3 regions of the Paenibacillus sp. FSL H8-0122 genome follow, and region 1 is predicted to be linked to each of the others. Evidence: riboswitches for the same ligand, from Rfam matches in the RefSeq annotation. Region 1 holds a riboswitch; each other region holds the start of a gene.

The links. Region 1 has a riboswitch for cyclic di-GMP ahead of NSS64_RS23600 (PA14 domain-containing protein). Riboswitches for the same ligand answer to the same signal wherever they lie in the genome.
Region 2: another riboswitch for cyclic di-GMP. It lies ahead of NSS64_RS25435 (transglutaminase-like domain-containing protein); the one in region 1 lies ahead of NSS64_RS23600 (PA14 domain-containing protein).
Region 3: another riboswitch for cyclic di-GMP. It lies ahead of NSS64_RS26195 (choice-of-anchor A family protein); the one in region 1 lies ahead of NSS64_RS23600 (PA14 domain-containing protein).

What each region holds. Positions count from the first base shown of each region.
Region 1 is NZ_JBBOTB010000001.1:5,461,376-5,467,281, reverse strand. It holds gene NSS64_RS23610 (UDP-glucose dehydrogenase family protein) at 1-207, shown strand, start outside; gene NSS64_RS23605 (sugar phosphate nucleotidyltransferase) at 1,365-2,738, shown strand; cyclic di-GMP riboswitch class I at 2,876-2,956, shown strand; gene NSS64_RS23600 (PA14 domain-containing protein) at 2,971-5,319, shown strand; gene NSS64_RS23595 (glycosyl hydrolase) at 5,509-5,906, shown strand, end outside.
Region 2 is NZ_JBBOTB010000001.1:5,948,807-5,954,712, reverse strand. It holds gene NSS64_RS25455 (glycosyltransferase family 39 protein) at 1-730, shown strand, start outside; gene NSS64_RS25450 (glycosyltransferase family 2 protein) at 827-1,804, shown strand; gene NSS64_RS25445 (GtrA family protein) at 1,794-2,198, shown strand; gene NSS64_RS25440 (class D sortase) at 2,270-2,923, shown strand; cyclic di-GMP riboswitch class I at 3,049-3,130, shown strand; cyclic di-GMP riboswitch class I at 3,204-3,284, shown strand; gene NSS64_RS25435 (transglutaminase-like domain-containing protein) at 3,298-4,107, shown strand; rRNA gene NSS64_RS25430 (16S ribosomal RNA) at 4,476-5,906, shown strand, end outside.
Region 3 is NZ_JBBOTB010000001.1:6,132,180-6,138,085, forward strand. It holds gene NSS64_RS26195 (choice-of-anchor A family protein) at 133-3,126, opposite strand; cyclic di-GMP riboswitch class I at 3,208-3,300, opposite strand; gene NSS64_RS26200 (hypothetical protein) at 4,001-4,366, shown strand; gene NSS64_RS26205 (ASCH domain-containing protein) at 4,730-5,152, opposite strand; gene NSS64_RS26210 (YukJ family protein) at 5,250-5,906, shown strand, end outside.

The sequences.
Region 1 (5,906 bases):
GTCTGCCTGCTGACCGACTGGAGCCAGTTCAAGGAGATCAACCTGCACCAGCTTGCCGGAACCATGCGCCGCCAGGTGCTGATCGACGGCCGCAATGTCTACACCAAAGAGCAAATCGAGGGCACCGGCCTCGAGTACATCTCCGTCGGCCGCCCGCAGATGGGCGGGCTTAGCGGATTCTCCGCCAGCGTGGCTGGCGCGGTCTAATCTCTCTGGCGGAGTGCGCCGGCAGTGGTCCGCACGGCGAATGAGAGGGATAAATCCCATTAAATGCGCCGAAAGCGGGCTGGACGGCGGAATGAGAGGGATAAATCCCCTTGAATGCGCCGAAAGCGGGCTGGACGGCGAAATGAGAGGGATAAATCCCATTGAATGCGCTGAAAGTGGGCTGAACGGCGGAATGAGAGGGATAAATCCCATTAAATGCGCTGAAAGTGGGCTGGAAGCGGAAATGAAGAGCACAAGTGCACCTGAATCCCGGGAATGTTAGCTGAACGAGCAAATGAAGAGCACAAATGCACCTGAATCCCGGGAAAGATGGCTAAATGAGTAAATGAAGAGCACAAGTGCACCTGAATCCCGGGAAAGATGGCTGAACGAGCAAATGAAGAGCACAAGTGCACCTGAATCCCGGGAATGTTAGCTGAACGAGCAAATGAAGAGCATAAGTACCCCTGATTTCCCGGATACGAGCCAAATGGAGCAACTGAGCAGCACTAGTGCCTAGTACTTAACTAACTAGCTTTGCCGCCGCGAACTTGTGCGCAAGCCCTTGGCACAAGAGTCTTGGATTCCGGTCTTGAATCTTGGTCTTGAATTCCAATGTCTTGAATTCTATTATCTTGGATTTTGTTGTCCTATACTCTTGTTCATTCCAGCCGCTAACTCAGCGGCGACGCCTTGGAACAAGCGGGACTTAAGAGTCTTTGAGCTTTTGAATCTTTCTCCGCTGGAACAGCTAGGCGGCAACCAGGGATTCACTGTCGTGAAGGCAGGCTGCCGGCAACCAGGATTTCAACTGCTGCTGCTGCAAGTATAGCGCGGCAGCCCCGGCCCCCTTGCCGCTACAACAAGCGGCAAGATCGGATCTTTAGCCGGGAGCTTCGCCTGCGGGCGAAGCGGATATAAAATCACAAGCCTGTTATGAAATGGAGCGGAGGGGAATTTTGGAGCTGTAGGAGCGTTAGCGTCCGCCTTTGTATTTGGATTTCTACCGCGAGAAGCGGTTTTAATCAAAAAATCCAAATACAACAGCGGCCGTAAGCCCAAAATTCCTTGCAGCGACCCTCATAACAGGCGGGATTTTAAATTACAATTCCAGCAACAAGAAATACCCAATAACAATACGATATGGAGGGTTCACTATGAAACTAGTACTTCTATCAGGCGGCTCCGGCAAGCGGCTCTGGCCGTTGTCCAATGATTCACGCTCCAAGCAATTTCTGAAGGTACTGGCAAGTCCGGCAGGTGAACCGGAATCAATGGTACAACGGGTATGGAGACAGCTGGAGGAGAACGGCATGGCCGGGTCCTCTTATCTGGCGACCGGACGCAGCCAGGTGGAGATGATCCAGAGCCAGCTCGGCAGCGGGGTGCCGATCATCGTGGAGCCGGAGCGGCGGGATACCTTCCCGGCTATTGCGCTGACGGCGGCCTACCTGTATTCCATCGCGGGGGTGTCCCCAAGCGAGACCGTGGCGATTCTGCCGGTGGACCCATACGTGGAATCCTCCTTTTTCGAAACGGTGCTGCAACTGGAGAACACCATGCTGGTGAGCGGGGCGAACCTGGCGCTGATGGGCGTAGTTCCCGAGCATGCTTCGGAGAAATACGGCTACATCATTCCAACGGGCGCAGATGCGGGAGCGAATGGTTACCTGCAAGTGAGCCACTTCCAGGAGAAGCCTGACCGTGTGCAGGCCGAGGAGCTAATCAGCCGGGGAGCGCTCTGGAACTGCGGAGTATTCGCCTTCCGTCTGGGCTACCTGCTGGATATCCTGCAGCGCAAAGGGCTGCCGCTGAATTACGAGGAGCTGCAGAAGCAGTATAAGCTGCTGTCCTCCATCAGCTTCGATTACGAAGTGGTAGAGAAAGAAGAGAACATCGTCGTGCAGCCGTACGCCGGATTCTGGAAGGACCTGGGTACCTGGAACACCCTGACCGAGGAAATGACCAGCAACCATGTCGGCAAAGGCTTCATCACCGCTGACTCCGAAGGCACCTGCCTCATTAACGAGCTGGATATTCCAATTACGGTCATCGGGGCGAAGGATCTGATTATCGCCGCCAGCCCGGACGGCATTCTGGTGACACACAAGGCCGAGAGTCCGCGGATCAAGGAAGTGCTGAAGACTTTTGAACAAAGACCGATGTACGAGGAACGCCGCTGGGGACACTACAAGGTGATCGATTATGTGAAATATGATGAAGGCAACGAGGTGCTGACCAAGCGGATTTTCATCAATGAGGGCAAAAATATCAGCTATCAGCTGCATCACAAACGCAGTGAAATCTGGACCTTCGTCAGCGGGGAAGCCAGCATTGTCATCAATGAGAAGATGCATACGGTGAAGGCGGGAGATGTGGTACGGATACCGGAAGGGACCAAGCATGCCATTCTTGCTCTTACCGATGTGGAGTTCATTGAGGTGCAGACGGGGTCTGAGCTGGTAGAGGAAGACAATATCCGTATTACTCTGGACTGGGAGGATATCGCTCTACATCAGTTCATTTCTTAGGTCTAACTTATCTATTTAACCAATTGTTACAATTTTAAATCAGGTATTGAGAACTATTTTTTAGACAAATTTTGTTTTTACTCTACATTAAATTTGCATATCGACGATACTTACGGTAAGAGGGATTGATCCTTCCAAAACGACAATGGCAAACCTAATCGAAAGATAGGGACGCAAAGCTATAGGGCCTTCGCAAGAGTGGCAGCCTGGCTACCGAAAGGAAGAGAATATTGTGAAAACTTACCGTAAGTCTCGTTTGCTCTGCGCTGTGCTGTCGCTGGCCGTGGTATTGTCTGCTGTACCCGTGGGACTGGGAATCGCCCCGTCCACTGTCAAGGCTGCTTCCTCTACAGGAGCGCCCGTGAACCCTAATGCCTCAGCCGAGGCGGTCAAGCTGCTGAACAATCTGTATGATATCTCGGGAAATGGAATTATTACAGGGCAGCATGACTATTTCGAGAGTCCGGATGAGCTGAGCAACAAGTTGAAGGGAACAAGCGGACAATACGCCGCACTGCATGGTTATGAGCTTGGAGCAATCGGTGGACAGAGTGAGAGCGGAGTAGCTGCACAACGCAAAAATATTGTCTGGAGTGCGACGAACTGGTCCAGAGCGGGCGGCATTGTCGCCATGACCTTCCACCAGAATCTGCCGGGTACCAAGTACGAATGGTCCAATGTGCAAAAGTCAATCAGCCAGGCACAGTTCAACAAATACGTAACCCCCGGCACCACGGAGTATAACGCGCTGATCACCGATCTGGATAAAGTAGCCGTCTCGCTTAAAAGCCTGCGGGATGCCAAGGTTCCCATCCTGTGGAGACCGTACCATGAAATGAACGGCGGCTGGTTCTGGTGGGGGAAGAAAGATAATTTCTCAGCTCTGTGGAATATTATGTATGACCGTTTCGTAAACGTTCATCAATTAAATAATCTGATTTGGGTATGGAACCCGAATGCGCCGAATGCCAACTCTGATCCCTATGCACGGACTTATCCGGGTGCGGACAGAGTGGATGTGCTGGCAGCGGATATATATAATAACGACTACTCGAATAAATATCATGATGATCTGACCAGCCTGGCTGGCGGCAAACCGATCGGCATCGGCGAGAACGGTGAAATGCCGAATATCTCGAAGCTGAAGCTGACCCAGCAGAATTACGTGTTCATGATGAACTGGGGCAAGATGCTCTATGAGAATAACAGCACGGCTACGATCAAGAATTTCATGAATGACAGCTACACACTGACCCGTGACCAATATAAGGCCTGGACTGCTCCAGTGGCGGCCCCTAAGCCAACCGCAACACCGACGCCTACAGCAACACCAGCGCCTACAGCAACACCAACGCCTATAGTAACACCGACGCCAACGCCAACACCGACAGCAACGCCAACCGTAACACCGGCACCAACCGTTGCGCCGATTCCGAAGCCGGTCCCAACCTCCGGTGATACGGAGAGCAAGCCTGCCCAGAACGGGTTGCTTGGAGAATACTTCAAGAACATGACGCTCTCGGGGACACCGGTTATGGTGCGTAACGATGAGGTAATCAGCTTCAATTGGCGTCAGAGTACTCCTAATACCACACTCGGCGTGGACTACTTCTCGATCCGTTGGACCGGCCAGATTAAGCCGGCTTACAGCGAGACCTATCAGTTCTATACTACATCGGATGACGGTATCCGCTTATGGGTGAACGGCACAGCAGTCATTGACAGCTGGGTCAAGCAGAGCGGAACTGCCCGCACAGGAAGCATAGCCTTGACTGCCGGGCAACTGTACGATATTAAGGTAGAGTATTATGAGAATGCAGGCGATGCGAATGTCCATCTGATGTGGCAGAGCCCCAGCCAGGTGAAGGGAACCGTACCTGCAAGTGCGCTTTTCTCCAGAGCAGGCAACACATCCATACCTGCTCCGGCTGCAACAGCAGTACCGACAACGTTACCAGCAGCGACAGTAGCGCCAGCACAGACAGCAACGCCGGCACCAGTAACGACACCAATGCCAACACCAGCACCAACACCAACACTGACGCCAGCACCGACACCAACGCCAACACCGGTGCCTACGCCGACAGCGGCTCCCGTTCCTTCTCCTACAGCAACACCGGTGGATCTGCCGGTAGAAGTTCCTGCTGCCAATGGACTGTACGCGGAATACTTCAATAACATGACGCTATCGGGCGAACCCGCTGTAGTGCGTACCGATGCTGTGCTTGATTTCAACTGGCGCCAAGGCTCGCCGGATGCCGCTCTCGGCATAGACTTCTTCTCTGTCCGCTGGAGCGGGAAGATGAAGCCGCTGTACACGGAGACTTATCAGATCTATACCCATTCCGATGACGGTATCCGCGTACGGGTGAACGGTGAGCTTGTGATTGACAGCTGGGTGAAGCAGAGCGGCACCGAACGCATGGGCAGCATCAGCCTGACCGCAGGCGAGCTGTATGATATTCAGGTAGAGTATTATGAGAATCAAGGGGATGCAAAAGCGCGGCTGATGTGGCAGAGTCCAAGCCAGGCCAAAGGAACCATTCCGGCAAGCGCGCTGTTTCTCCCTTCCGCTTCGTAAGCTCATAAGGTCCGCAGCTGTGTTCAACATTGGCGCTGTTACTGGTTAAGACGTTACAATTATAAATCCTGCAAGCCACTCTTAATGGCCCTGCTTACCAGCAGGGCTACTAAGCTATAGACGACCATCCGGGAAGCGTAACCGCTCCGGGGTCTGCCGAAGCGGTGTGGCTGGAGAAAGGAGATTACATTGAACACTAACCGTAAGTACAGGCTATTTACAACTGTTTTTCCTCTTATCCTTATCCTTTCATTGCTTCCATGGGGGGAAGGGCGCAGTCTTCCGGCAGATGCCAAGGTTACCACACTGGCCGCCCCTGCCGCCGCTCCCATTAAGCCCATTAATCCTTCGGCCTCCAAGGAGGCTTCCGCACTGCTAAGCTATCTCCACGATCTCAGCGGCAAGGGCATGATATCCGGCCAGCATGATTATCTGGAGAGCCCCGATGAATTCAATAATAAGCTCCGCACCACAACCGGCCGCTATGCCGTTCTGCATGGCTATGAGCTGGGAGCCATAGGTAACCAGTCCAAGGCGACCATTGCCAAGCAGCGTCAGGCTGTCGTGGACAGCGCCATCCGGTGGCA
Region 2 (5,906 bases), 490 kb from region 1:
GCTGGCTGAAGGCAAGCTGAGCGGTCAGGAGCTCAAAGCCGCCTGCCGGACTGCAGATCAGTCCTTCTGGAAGAACACGATCATCACGCTGGTCAGCTGCATCGGATTCTTCGTCATCATTCCGGGAATCATATACAGCCTGTCCTTCATTCCTTCACTATCTGCGTCGGCAGAGGGCTTCACCGTTAAGGGGCTGATTGATGCCCAGAAGAATATGTACAACTATCACAGCCAGCTTGTAGCTACACATCCGTTCGCCTCCTCCTGGTGGGAGTGGCCGTTCATGAAGCGTCCGGTGTGGTTCTTCAGCGGCGGTGAAGGCTTGCCGGCAGGCAAGGCGAGCAGCATTGTAACGATGGGCAATCCGCTGATCTGGTGGACAGGAATCTTCACGATGCTGGCTGCTGTATGGTTCACCCTGAAGCGCCGGGACAAGAGCCTGTATATGATCTGGATCGGCTTCTTCTCACAGTATGTTCCGTGGATGCTTGTGCCGCGTGAGACGTTCCTGTACCATTACTTTGCGATGGTGCCGTTTATGATTCTATCCATTGTGTACATTCTTAAGCTGCTTGACGGCAGGTTCCAGGGTGCCAAATATCTGCGGTACTCCTATGTTGCGGCCGCCGCCATCCTGTTTGTAATGTTCTATCCGGTATTGTCCGGCATGCAGGTGAACAGCAGTTATATCATTCATGTACTTCGCTGGTTCCCTTCCTGGGTATTCTAGGAGGGGAGCTGTAAGAGCCGCATAGCTGCTCAAAGCTGATGTTGATGAAGCGCATCAAGGAAGCTGTGGCTTACAATAAATTTAGGAGGAACCCTTGTGAAGGCCAGATATAGTGTAATTGTGCCCATGTATAATGAGGAGGAAGTCATTCAGGTAACGTACGAGCGGCTCAAAAAAGTAATGGATGGTTGCGGCGATTCCTATGAGCTAGTATTCGTCAATGACGGCAGCCGGGACCGTACGGCTGAGATTATGCGCGGCATAAGCAATACGGATGAGCATGTCAAGCTGATTGACTTCTCCCGTAACTTCGGCCATCAGGTGGCGATTACGGCGGGTATGGATTATGCTGAAGGCCAGGCTGTTGTGGTCATTGACGCAGATCTCCAGGACCCGCCGGAGGTCATCCTGCAGATGATCGCCAAGTGGAAGGAAGGCTATGAGGTAGTCTATGCCAAGCGGCTGAAGCGCCACGGAGAGACCTTCTTCAAGAAGGTGACAGCCAAAATCTTTTACCGTCTGCTCAGCAGCATGACCAGTGTGGAGATTCCCACGGATACCGGGGACTTCCGGCTGATCGACCGTAAGGTCTGCGATGTGCTGCGCGGCCTGAAGGAGAAGAACCGTTATGTACGGGGGCTGGTAAGCTGGGTCGGCTTCCGGCAGACCATGGTGGAATATGTGCGGGAGGAACGCTTCGCCGGGGAGACGAAATATCCGCTGAAGAAAATGATCCGCTTTGCGCTCGACGGAATCACCTCCTTCTCGCACAAGCCGCTCAAAATCGCCTCGTATATCGGATTCTTCCTGTCCTTCTCCAGCTTCATCTACCTGTTTCTGGTCTTATTCCAGAAAGTCTTCACCTCTTGGACTGTGCCGGGCTGGGCATCCATTGTCGGGGTTAACCTGCTGTTTAACGGCATTGTGCTGATGCTGCTGGGCGTCATCGGGGAATACATCGGACGGATCTATGATGAATCGAAGGACAGACCGCTCTATATCGTAAGCGAGACACGGGGCTATCCGGATGCCGAGACCGAAGACACGCGGAAGGAAAGCGACTATGCAAAATAAGGCCTGGAGCGCAGGCATGATCCAGTTTCTGAAATTCAATGCGGTGGGCTTGCTTAACACGTTCATTGATTTTGCGGTATTTACCCTGCTGCATTCCCTGGGGATGCTCAACACCCCTGCACAGATTATTTCCTACAGCGCCGGGACGGCCAACAGCTTTGTCTGGAATAAGAAGGTGACCTTCAAGGGCCGGGACAGAGGAGGCAATAGCGGCTTTGACCGGATGCAGCTGGTGAGATTTATTGTGCTGAATCTGCTGGTGCTGGGCATTTCGGTGCTGCTGATTCATCTGCTGAATGACCGGCTGGGAGTCCAGGTGCTGATGGCCAAGGTGCTGGTTACCTTTATTACAGTAATCATTAATTTCTTTGGAAGCCGGAAGTGGGTATTCTAAAGAGATAGAGCGTATATCTTCCCCGTATTCTGCGGAGGCAGCACTTATTCTATATTGCGGAGGCGATTGTCATGCGGAAGTTATCCTATTTGATTATACTTGCCGGGGTCCTGATTATGCTCTACCCCAAAGGAAGCGAATGGTACGAGGACCGTCAGCAGCAGAAGCTGCTGGAAGAGGCTGAACAGGCCTATAGTGAAATCGTTCCTTCGGCTACGGCTCCTGCCAGCCAGGATCTGAGTAAGCCTTATGCGGAAGTCACCCAGCTGCTGGCGGAAGAGTCTGGTGCGGAAGAGCCGGTGCCCACTACAGCGCCCGAGATTGAAGTGGGAGGCAAGATCACCGCTATTATTGAAATCGATAAAATCGATCTGAAGCTGCCTGTACTGGAGGGCGCCACCAAGACCAATATGAAGCATGCAGCGGCGCATATGAAGGAGACAGCTCCGATTGGCGCGGTAGGCAATGCAGCGATTGCTGCGCATCGGTCAAGAACGGCAGGGCGGCTGTTCAACAGATTGGATGAGGTTGGTAAAGGGGATACCATTACTGTTATTACAAGCGGACAGGAATACAAGTATGTTGTATATGATGTATCTATTGTAGAGCCTACCGATATTTCGGTACTGAAGGGAAAGGATGATGATAAGATTTTGACCCTTATTACCTGTGATCCGCTAGTCAACCCTACCCACAGACTTATCATTCACGCGAAGCTGACCTGATTCTATCAGGACAAGGCGATAAAGGTCGAAAAAACATAAAATTTTAGTATATTTGTGGTGAAATCTAGCAATTGGGTCTTGCTAATAGATATAGATATGGTAAGATATAACTATGAAAGCTAATACACGATAAACGGCAAACCTATCGAAAGGTAGGGACGCAAAGCTACAGGGCCTTCCCGTCATGGATGGCAGCCAGTTACCGAATGAAGAGGCTTTTTTTGTTTGTTTTCATTCTGAATCTGTCATTATGTGGTAGTAGATTGGACAGATAAAGCTTATACGATAACGGCAAACCTATCGAAAGGTAGGGACGCAAAGCTAAAGGGCCTTCCCGTAAGAATGGCAGCCAGCTACCGAAAGGGGTTTTATCCATGAAGAAGTTTTATTTAATGCTGATTACACTTTTTGTGATCGTCACTTCCGTGCAGACAGGCACTGCTCAAGCAGCAAATGCAGATTCAAGCTGGTTAAATGTTGGACAACTTGATCAAGGGATTATCGGGGTTTCGTACGATGTTCCTAAGGACAAGAAGATGAAGCTCATGATTACCAAGGACAATAACAGCTATACTTACAACTTATACACTTCCAAACCGACCGAGACGTTCCCGCTGCAACAAGGTAATGGCTCTTACAAGGTCTCCGTTCTTGAGAATACTACCGGCAACAAATATAAAGTACTATCTTCCGAGACTGTATCTCTCTCCATGAGCAATGTGAATGCCGTATATTTGAGCTCTGTACAGAATGTGAAGTGGAGTTCTTCCGATAAATCCGTTCAAAAGGCAGCACAACTTACAAAGGGTCTGACCACAGATGCAAACAAAGTTAAGGCTATCTACAATTACATCGTAGCTAACGTGAAATATGACTACTCTCTGGCCAACAGTGTAAGCACGGATTATATTCCGAACAACGACAACACACTGGCTACCAACAAAGGGATCTGCTACGATTACGCTTCCTTGTTCGCTACTATGCTCCGCAGTGAAGGGATTCCAACCAAGTTGGTTATGGGGAATACAAGCTATGTAACTTCATACCATGCCTGGAACGAAGTGTTCCTGAACGGCAAATGGGTGACGATTGATACTACAGTGGATGCAGGTCTGGGTAAGAAAACAGCAACAACAGAACTGGTCAAATCAGCAAGCAAATATACTGCAGCGAAATTCTACTAAGAATAGCTGTGAACTATAGCATTATCTGAGACTAACCCGCTTAATCATTAAGCGGGTTATTTTTATTTATATAAAGGTTGCTTTTTAATAGATGGATAGGTTATTATAAATAAGCGTTGTTGGAGCGGCAGAGGAAATGAGAGATTACTTAAATAAGTGATTTCAAAAATAAAGCTTGCATTGCTCAGATGAACGTGATATATTATAAGAGTTGCTGGTGACGATAACATCGCCGCTGACAACGAGCTTGATCTTTGAAAACTGAACAACGAGTGAGTATCTGGAGATCACTTCGGTGAGATCCAAAATGAGAGAATGTAAATTCTCGTCAGATGTTTCAAAATGAGCAATCGCTCTTTCTAAATACCAATTTGGAGAGTTTGATCCTGGCTCAGGACGAACGCTGGCGGCGTGCCTAATACATGCAAGTCGAGCGGAGTCTGAGAGGAAGCTTGCTTCCTTTCAGACTTAGCGGCGGACGGGTGAGTAACACGTAGGCAACCTGCCCTCAAGCCTGGGATAACTACCGGAAACGGTAGCTAATACCGGATAATTTCTTTCTTCTCCTGAGGAGAGAATGAAAGGCGGAGCAATCTGCTGCTTGGGGATGGGCCTGCGGCGCATTAGCTAGTTGGTGGGGTAACGGCCCACCAAGGCGACGATGCGTAGCCGACCTGAGAGGGTGAACGGCCACACTGGGACTGAGACACGGCCCAGACTCCTACGGGAGGCAGCAGTAGGGAATCTTCCGCAATGGGCGCAAGCCTGACGGAGCAACGCCGCGTGAGTGATGAAGGTTTTCGGATCGTAAAGCTCTGTTGCCAGGGAAGAACGTCCGGTAGAGTAACTGCTACCGGAGTGACGGTACCTGAGAAGAAAGCCCCGGCTAACTACGTGCCAGCAGCCGCGGTAATACGTAGGGGGCAAGCGTTGTCCGGAATTATTGGGCGTAAAGCGCGCGCAGGCGGTTATTTAAGTCTGGTGTTTAAACCTTGGGCTCAACCTGAGGTCGCACTGGAAACTGGGTGACTTGAGTACAGAAGAGGAAAGTGGAATTCCACGTGTAGCGGTGAAATGCGTAGATATGTGGAGGAACACCAGTGGCGAAGGCGACTTTCTGGGCTGTAACTGACGCTGAGGCGCGAAAGCGTGGGGAGCAAACAGGATTAGATACCCTGGTAGTCCACGCCGTAAACGATGAGTGCTAGGTGTTAGGGGTTTCGATACCCTTGGTGCCGAAGTTAACACAGTAAGCACTCCGCCTGGGGAGTACGGTCGCAAGACTGAAACTCAAAGGAATTGACGGGGACCCGCACAAGCAGTGGAGTATGTGGTTTAATTCGAAGCAACGCGAAGAACCTTACCAGGTCTTGACATCCAACTAACGAAGCAGAGATGCATCAGGTGCCCTTCGGGGAAAGTTGAGACAGGTGGTGCATGGTTGTCGTCAGCTCGTGTCGTGAGATGTTGGGTTAAGTCCCGCAACGAGCGCAACCCTTGACTTTAGTTGCCAGCAGGTTGAGCTGGGCACTCTAGAGTGACTGCCGGTGACAAACCGGAGGAAGGTGGGGATGACGTCAAATCATCATGCCCCTTATGACCTGGGCTACACACGTACTACAATGGCCGGTACAACGGGAAGCGAAGCCGCGAGGTGGAGCCAATCCCAGCAAAGCCGGTCTCAGTTCGGATTGCAGGCTGCAACTCGCCTGCATGAAGTCGGAATTGCTAGTAATCGCGGATCAGCATGCCGCGGTGAATACGTTCCCGGGTCTTGTACACACCGCCCGTCACACCAC
Region 3 (5,906 bases), 670 kb from region 1:
GCATACATTCTGTATCCGGGCACTTATTTCCAACGAAAAAAGAGCTACTTCCAGGAGAACGTCTTCTCCGAAAGCAGCCCTTGTCAAATCACAGGATCATTGTTTGTTTATATAAATCTCAGTTCCGGTCACTCATTTACGGTTGCTGTTTCTGGTGGTTCTTCTAAGAATCAAGCCCAGACCAGCGAGTGCCAAACCGGCAAAATAATAAGGTGCAGGACTGGATTCGCCCGTCTTCGGCAAGGTTCCATCCATAGGCACACCGCCTTGAGGAACCTCATCATCAATAAGGACTACATCGGGTGCCGGTTCTGCTGAAGGCGTTGGCTCCGGTGTTGCTGCTATTGGCGCAACCGCAATAGCCGGTGTCGGCGTTGATGCCGGTACTGTTGTAGCTATCGGAGTTGCTACAGGCCCAAGCGGCAGCGGATCATCATTCACAGCCACATCATTGCTCACGATAAATCCGATTATCGGAGTCGGCGTAGGCACTGGAGGGAAACTGAACGGCGGCGATGTTGGCGCTGGCGTTGTTACTGGTGTTGGATCTGGTGTCGGCGTTGGTGTCGGCTCTACCGTCGGTGTTGGTGTCGGCGTTGGTGTCGGCGTCGGCGTTGGTGTCGGCGTCGGTGTTGGTGTCGGCGTTGGTGTCGGCGTCGGCGTTGGTGTCGGTGTTGGTGTCGGTGTTGGTGTTGGTGTTGGCTCTGCCGTTGGCGTTGGTGTCGGCTCTACCGTCGGTGTTGGTGTTGGCTCTGCCGTTGGCGTTGGTGTCGGCTCTACCGTCGGTGTCGGTGTTGGCTCTGCCGTTGGCGTTGGTGTCGGTACTGCTGTTGGCGTCGGTGTTGGCTCTGCCGTTGGTGTTGGTGTCGGTTCTATCGTCGGCGTCGGTGTTGGCTCTGCCGTTGGCGTTGGTGTCGGCTCTGCCGTTGGCGTTGGTGTCGGCTCTGCCGTTGGCGTTGGTGTCGGCTCTACCGTCGGTGTTGGTGTTGGCTCTGCCGTCGGCGTTGGTGTCGGTTCTACCGTCGGCGTTGGTGTCGGCTCTACCGTCGGCGTTGGTGTCGGCTCTGCCGTTGGTGTTGGCGTAGGCACCGCTGTCGGTGTTGGTGTTGGTTCTACCGTCGGCGTTGGTGTCGGCTCTGCCGTTGGTGTTGGCGTTGGCTCTACCGTTGGTGTCGGTGTCGGTTCTACCGTTGGCGTTGGTGTCGGTACTGCTGTTGGCGTTGGTGTCGGTACTGCTGTTGGTGTCGGTGTCGGTACTGCTGTTGGCGTTGGTGTCGGTACTGCCGTTGGTGTTGGTGTCGGTACTGCCGTTGGCGTTGGTGTCGGTACTGCCGTTGGCGTTGGTGTCGGTACTGCCGTTGGCGTTGGTGTCGGTACTGCCGTTGGTGTTGGTGTCGGTACTGCTGTTGGCGTTGGTGTCGGTACTGCCGTTGGCGTTGGTGTCGGTACTGCCGTTGGTGTCGGTGTCGGTTCTACCGTTGGCGTTGGTGTCGGCTTCACGGTCGGCGTCGGTGTTGGCTTCACGGTCGGCGTCGGTGTTGGCTTCACGGTCGACGTTGGTGTCGGTACCGCTGTCGGCGTTGGTGTTGGCTTCACGGTCGGTGTTGGCGTCGGCTTCACGGTCGGTGTTGGTGTCGGCTTCACGGTCGGCGTCGGTGTTGGCTTCACGGTCGGCGTCGGTGTTGGCTTCACGGTCGGCGTTGGTGTTGGCTTCACAGTTGGCGTTGGTGTCGGCTTCACAGTTGGCGTTGGCGTCGGCTTCACAGTTGGCGTTGGCGTCGGCTTTACGGTCGGCGTTGGTGTTGGCTTCACGGTCGGCGTCGGCGTTGGCTTCACGGTCGGCGTTGGTGTTGGCTTCACCGTCGGCGTTGGCGTTGGCTTCACGGTCGGTGTTGTCGTCGGCTTCACGGTCGGCGTTGGCTTTGGAGTTGGGGTGCACACAGGTGTCGGGCTAGGTTTTACTGTGGGTGTAGGTTTCACTGTAGGTGTAGGCGTTACCGTTGGCGTTGGTGTTACCGTTGGCGTTGGCGTTACCGTCGGTGTAGGTTTCACTGTAGGTGTTGGTGTTACCGTCGGTGTAGGCTTCACAGTTGGTGTCGGCGTTACCGTTGGTGTTGGTTTCACTGTCGGCGTTGGCGTTACCGTTGGTGTTGGTTTCACAGTCGGTGTCGGCGTTTCCGTTGGTGTTGGTTTCACTGTCGGCGTTGCCGTTGGTGTCGGACTAGGTGTCGGTGTTGCGGTCGGCGTCGGACTCGGCGGCGGCCCCTCTCCCTCGTACAATCCCAGGTGCATCTCTACCCCGCCGCTAAAAGATTTTGCAATCAGGGTTCCGTACAGCTCTGCTCGGGCATAATGAACATCCGCTCTGGGTGCGAGAATGCTGCCATAGAAGGAGGTATTAGCGATATTCACCTCAGAAGCTTCGTAAAAGTTGAACAATACTTGACTGGCTCTGCCGTTATTCATTGAAAAGCTCGGCACATTGACTGTAGGCCCGCTTATATTAATAATCAGCGTAGCGTTCTGTGCAATGTTGAATTCAATATAGTTGGTCTTCGCCAGTGTCGAGGCATCCAAATGAACTACATTGAAACGATCCGGTGCACTTATCTTGAGCTGTCCATAATTGTTATTGCCGATCTCATTCGTGTCAGCCAAGGCCCCATACTCTGTGGAACGGGAGATCAGAGCCTGCTGCTCGGCTGCAAAATCAATCGGCTTCTCTTTCCTCTTAGTACCTATAATTTTAACCTGGGGCTCATTGACTGTAATGCTGTCCCCGTATACCACATTTCCGTAAATTTCTCCGCTACCCGAATGTTCAAAATTCTTGCCCGCAACCAGCACATCCGTAGGCGAAGCACTCCTGTATGCCCTGGCTACTCCGTAACCTCCGGTGAGGGTAATGTTCCCCGCCGCTGCCAGACGGCCTTCAATCTGATCACCGCCTTGTGTGAAATCCCCAAGAATAAAAGCATTAAAATTCCCTGCGACCCCCAAAACCGGTGTTGGCGTATAAGGAACCCCTGAAGCTGCTCTGACATCCGTGCCCCACGTAAAAGCACTGGATACGGTCAATAAGCCTGCCATAAGGATGGCGGCTGTTTTACGTACTCCTTTTTTCAATAGTCCACACCTCCTAGTTACTATTCTATGAATCTGTCACGCGACTATAACAACAAAAAGACCGCCAAGAAGGGTTAGCTTCACGGCGGCCGGACGACCCTAGTCTCAACTTTAGAGACAGTAGATTCCTGACTTTGCGTCCCGTTCTTTCGATCCGGTTTGCGTTTGTACATGATTTCGGTATGAAATTGGGAGTAACTTATGTAAATTCATCGTTGAGTCTATGACATTTGTTACTTTTGTACTAATTTCAGTTTATCCGCTCCCCCATCCTATTGTCAATCCATTCCCAGTATATTTTTTGAAATTATATTTTTCGATGGTTCCTCATTGATCCCTTGTACCATAAGGGTTCAGGGGCGAGTCTCTTTTTATTTATTGACGAAAAAAGTCGAGAAATCAGAAGATTGGCTGTAGCCGTTTGTCTCTCTTCCCTATAATAATATCAATTTATATTATTTAAATTTGATTCATTTGTCCTATTTTATAGCCCTCAGCTCAGCTCAGAAAAAAAGTGCCGCCCATAGGGACGACACCTGCTAATAGACTTCATATATTTTGAATAAAATGTCGCCTAGGCAGACCCGAACAGCTGAACCCAGCCAATCATCGATACCCAGAGCGGAACACTTAGAATGATCCCGAATACCAAACCACGGCGGAGACTTCCTTCATGACTCATTGCCATTCTCCTTTGAGCTGATTTATTTTTCAATCTTTAATCTTTAATATTTCAATTTTAATATAAAATAATTCATCTTATTTTTTTGTGAAATATATCACATTATTTGAGTTAATTTATAAAACCCATTGATTATTTTTTGAAGGATGAGTTACAATGCGAATATACGTTCTCTTTGAGGGGTTGAGAAGGATGCAAAGAGCAGAGAGCCAGGATAACCTGCTGGTCAAATCCTATATTTTGCTGCCGCTTATTCTATCCGCCTTCGAGCGGGATGCTTCTGCTATAGCCTCAGAGCTGCGCACGCCTGCGCCTTATCTGGAGGTAATCCAGTCGGCCGTCCATGCCGCTTCTGCTGATCTGCGGGAGGTCCGTGCCGGGATGCGCGCCCGTGGTCTGAAGGTCTATGAGCAGCAGCGGCTGGAGGCGGGTGTTGAAGCCAAATTCGTCTGCAGGGGTTATCACGAGCGGATGCTGCTGCTGGATGATGTGATTGCAGCCCAGGCCACTCTGCATATGCGCAGATACCTGGGTATGGAGAAGATGGAGCAGGGCTAACCAAAGAAGCCTGCCGCAAGCGGCAGACTTCTGCATGAAATGTTCACCCGGATGCGGTTACATTAACAACGTCCAATACCCGAGCGTGCCGCATATCACCACCACAGCTACCGGGTACAGGATTCTCCGGCTTACCTGATCCCTGAACGCAAGAAACAAACAAAGCATACAAAGCCATGCAATTAGAAGGCTTCCCATCTATTATGCATACGCTCCTTCCCGGCATTTCTGCCCCTCTCCAGCGGTAGACCGCCTCAGAGCACAACTATCCTTATATATAGGAAGATTTCCCGCCGAATATCCCAATTATACCAGCTGACAGCCAATCTGGAGCAATTTTTCTTCACATTGCCGTCAAGAAATTCACAATTCCTCTTCCAGCACAGGATATTCCCAGAAACCCAGACGTCCCTTAGCAGGGATGGGATGTACCAGCGGAACAACCTCCTCCAGCTTCCAGGCATACCTTCCTTCGGCATAATTGCCGAATACATATTCATTGCCGCCCGGCCAGCCTTGCTGCGCAAGCTCCGGCGTCACCTCACAGCAATCCGCAATGCGGCTGACTGCAATGATCTTGCCGGTTGGCAGGTTGTCCGCAGTGTAGCCGTAACGTGCCAGCAACGACTGATACGGCTCCGTCCGGCAGATCGCCTTATTCACCTGCATCCCGGCATGGATGGCTAACTCTCCCCGGTGGGCGGTCCGCCAGGTCCGGGTTTCGATTTGTTTTTCTCCCAGCGCAATTAACGTGGCCCACGGCTGGCGTATGGTCAGGCATTTCATAATGTAGCTTGCCTCCTCTGATGAACACCTTTTTACTCAGAATTACTATGGCCTTCTACGGGAAAGAATAATAGCTAAGAAGGGGGACTGACGGACTATGGGTAACGGATTAGATCAAGGGTACGGGGTATTAAAATGCAAATTATCCAATGAGAATATCATATATAAGCTAGGTGTCAAAAATAATCATATCCAGGTACTGGTTGAGGTTGAAGGTGATATTCATAAAAAGTACAGGGTGGCTATCAATATCAGATCAAGCGCTAAAGCGGAACATTTACCGGAGGACACTGCAAATCAGGTGCTTTATTATGTGGGCGAAGATTTCAAAGCGGAAGAAACGGCCCGTTGGCTCACGCTTGAATCCGGCTTCACGAAGATCACCTGGCATAACCGGAGCCTTGCCCTAGATTATATCAGGGGAAACCTGGTGATTCCCAGTAAGATGGTGGCTCTGCCTAATACGAACCAGGATGACAAGGAAGACAATGATCCCCACAACAATCTGTATGATAAAATCACCTCTTATCTCAAGGAGGCACAGGAACAGGATGCAACCCTGTACGTATTCGGCGAGCCTTGGGGACCCGAAGAGGATAAATCCGATAAATACTTCGGCTTCTCCCCTGGGCAGGGCGTCCATAATATTCATATGAACCAAGGCAATGCGGGCGGGTACGCCAGAGAAAATGGCACATGGCAAGACGGCGGAGTCCTTATTCATTTCGAGAATGAACACAGATGGGTGGCTATC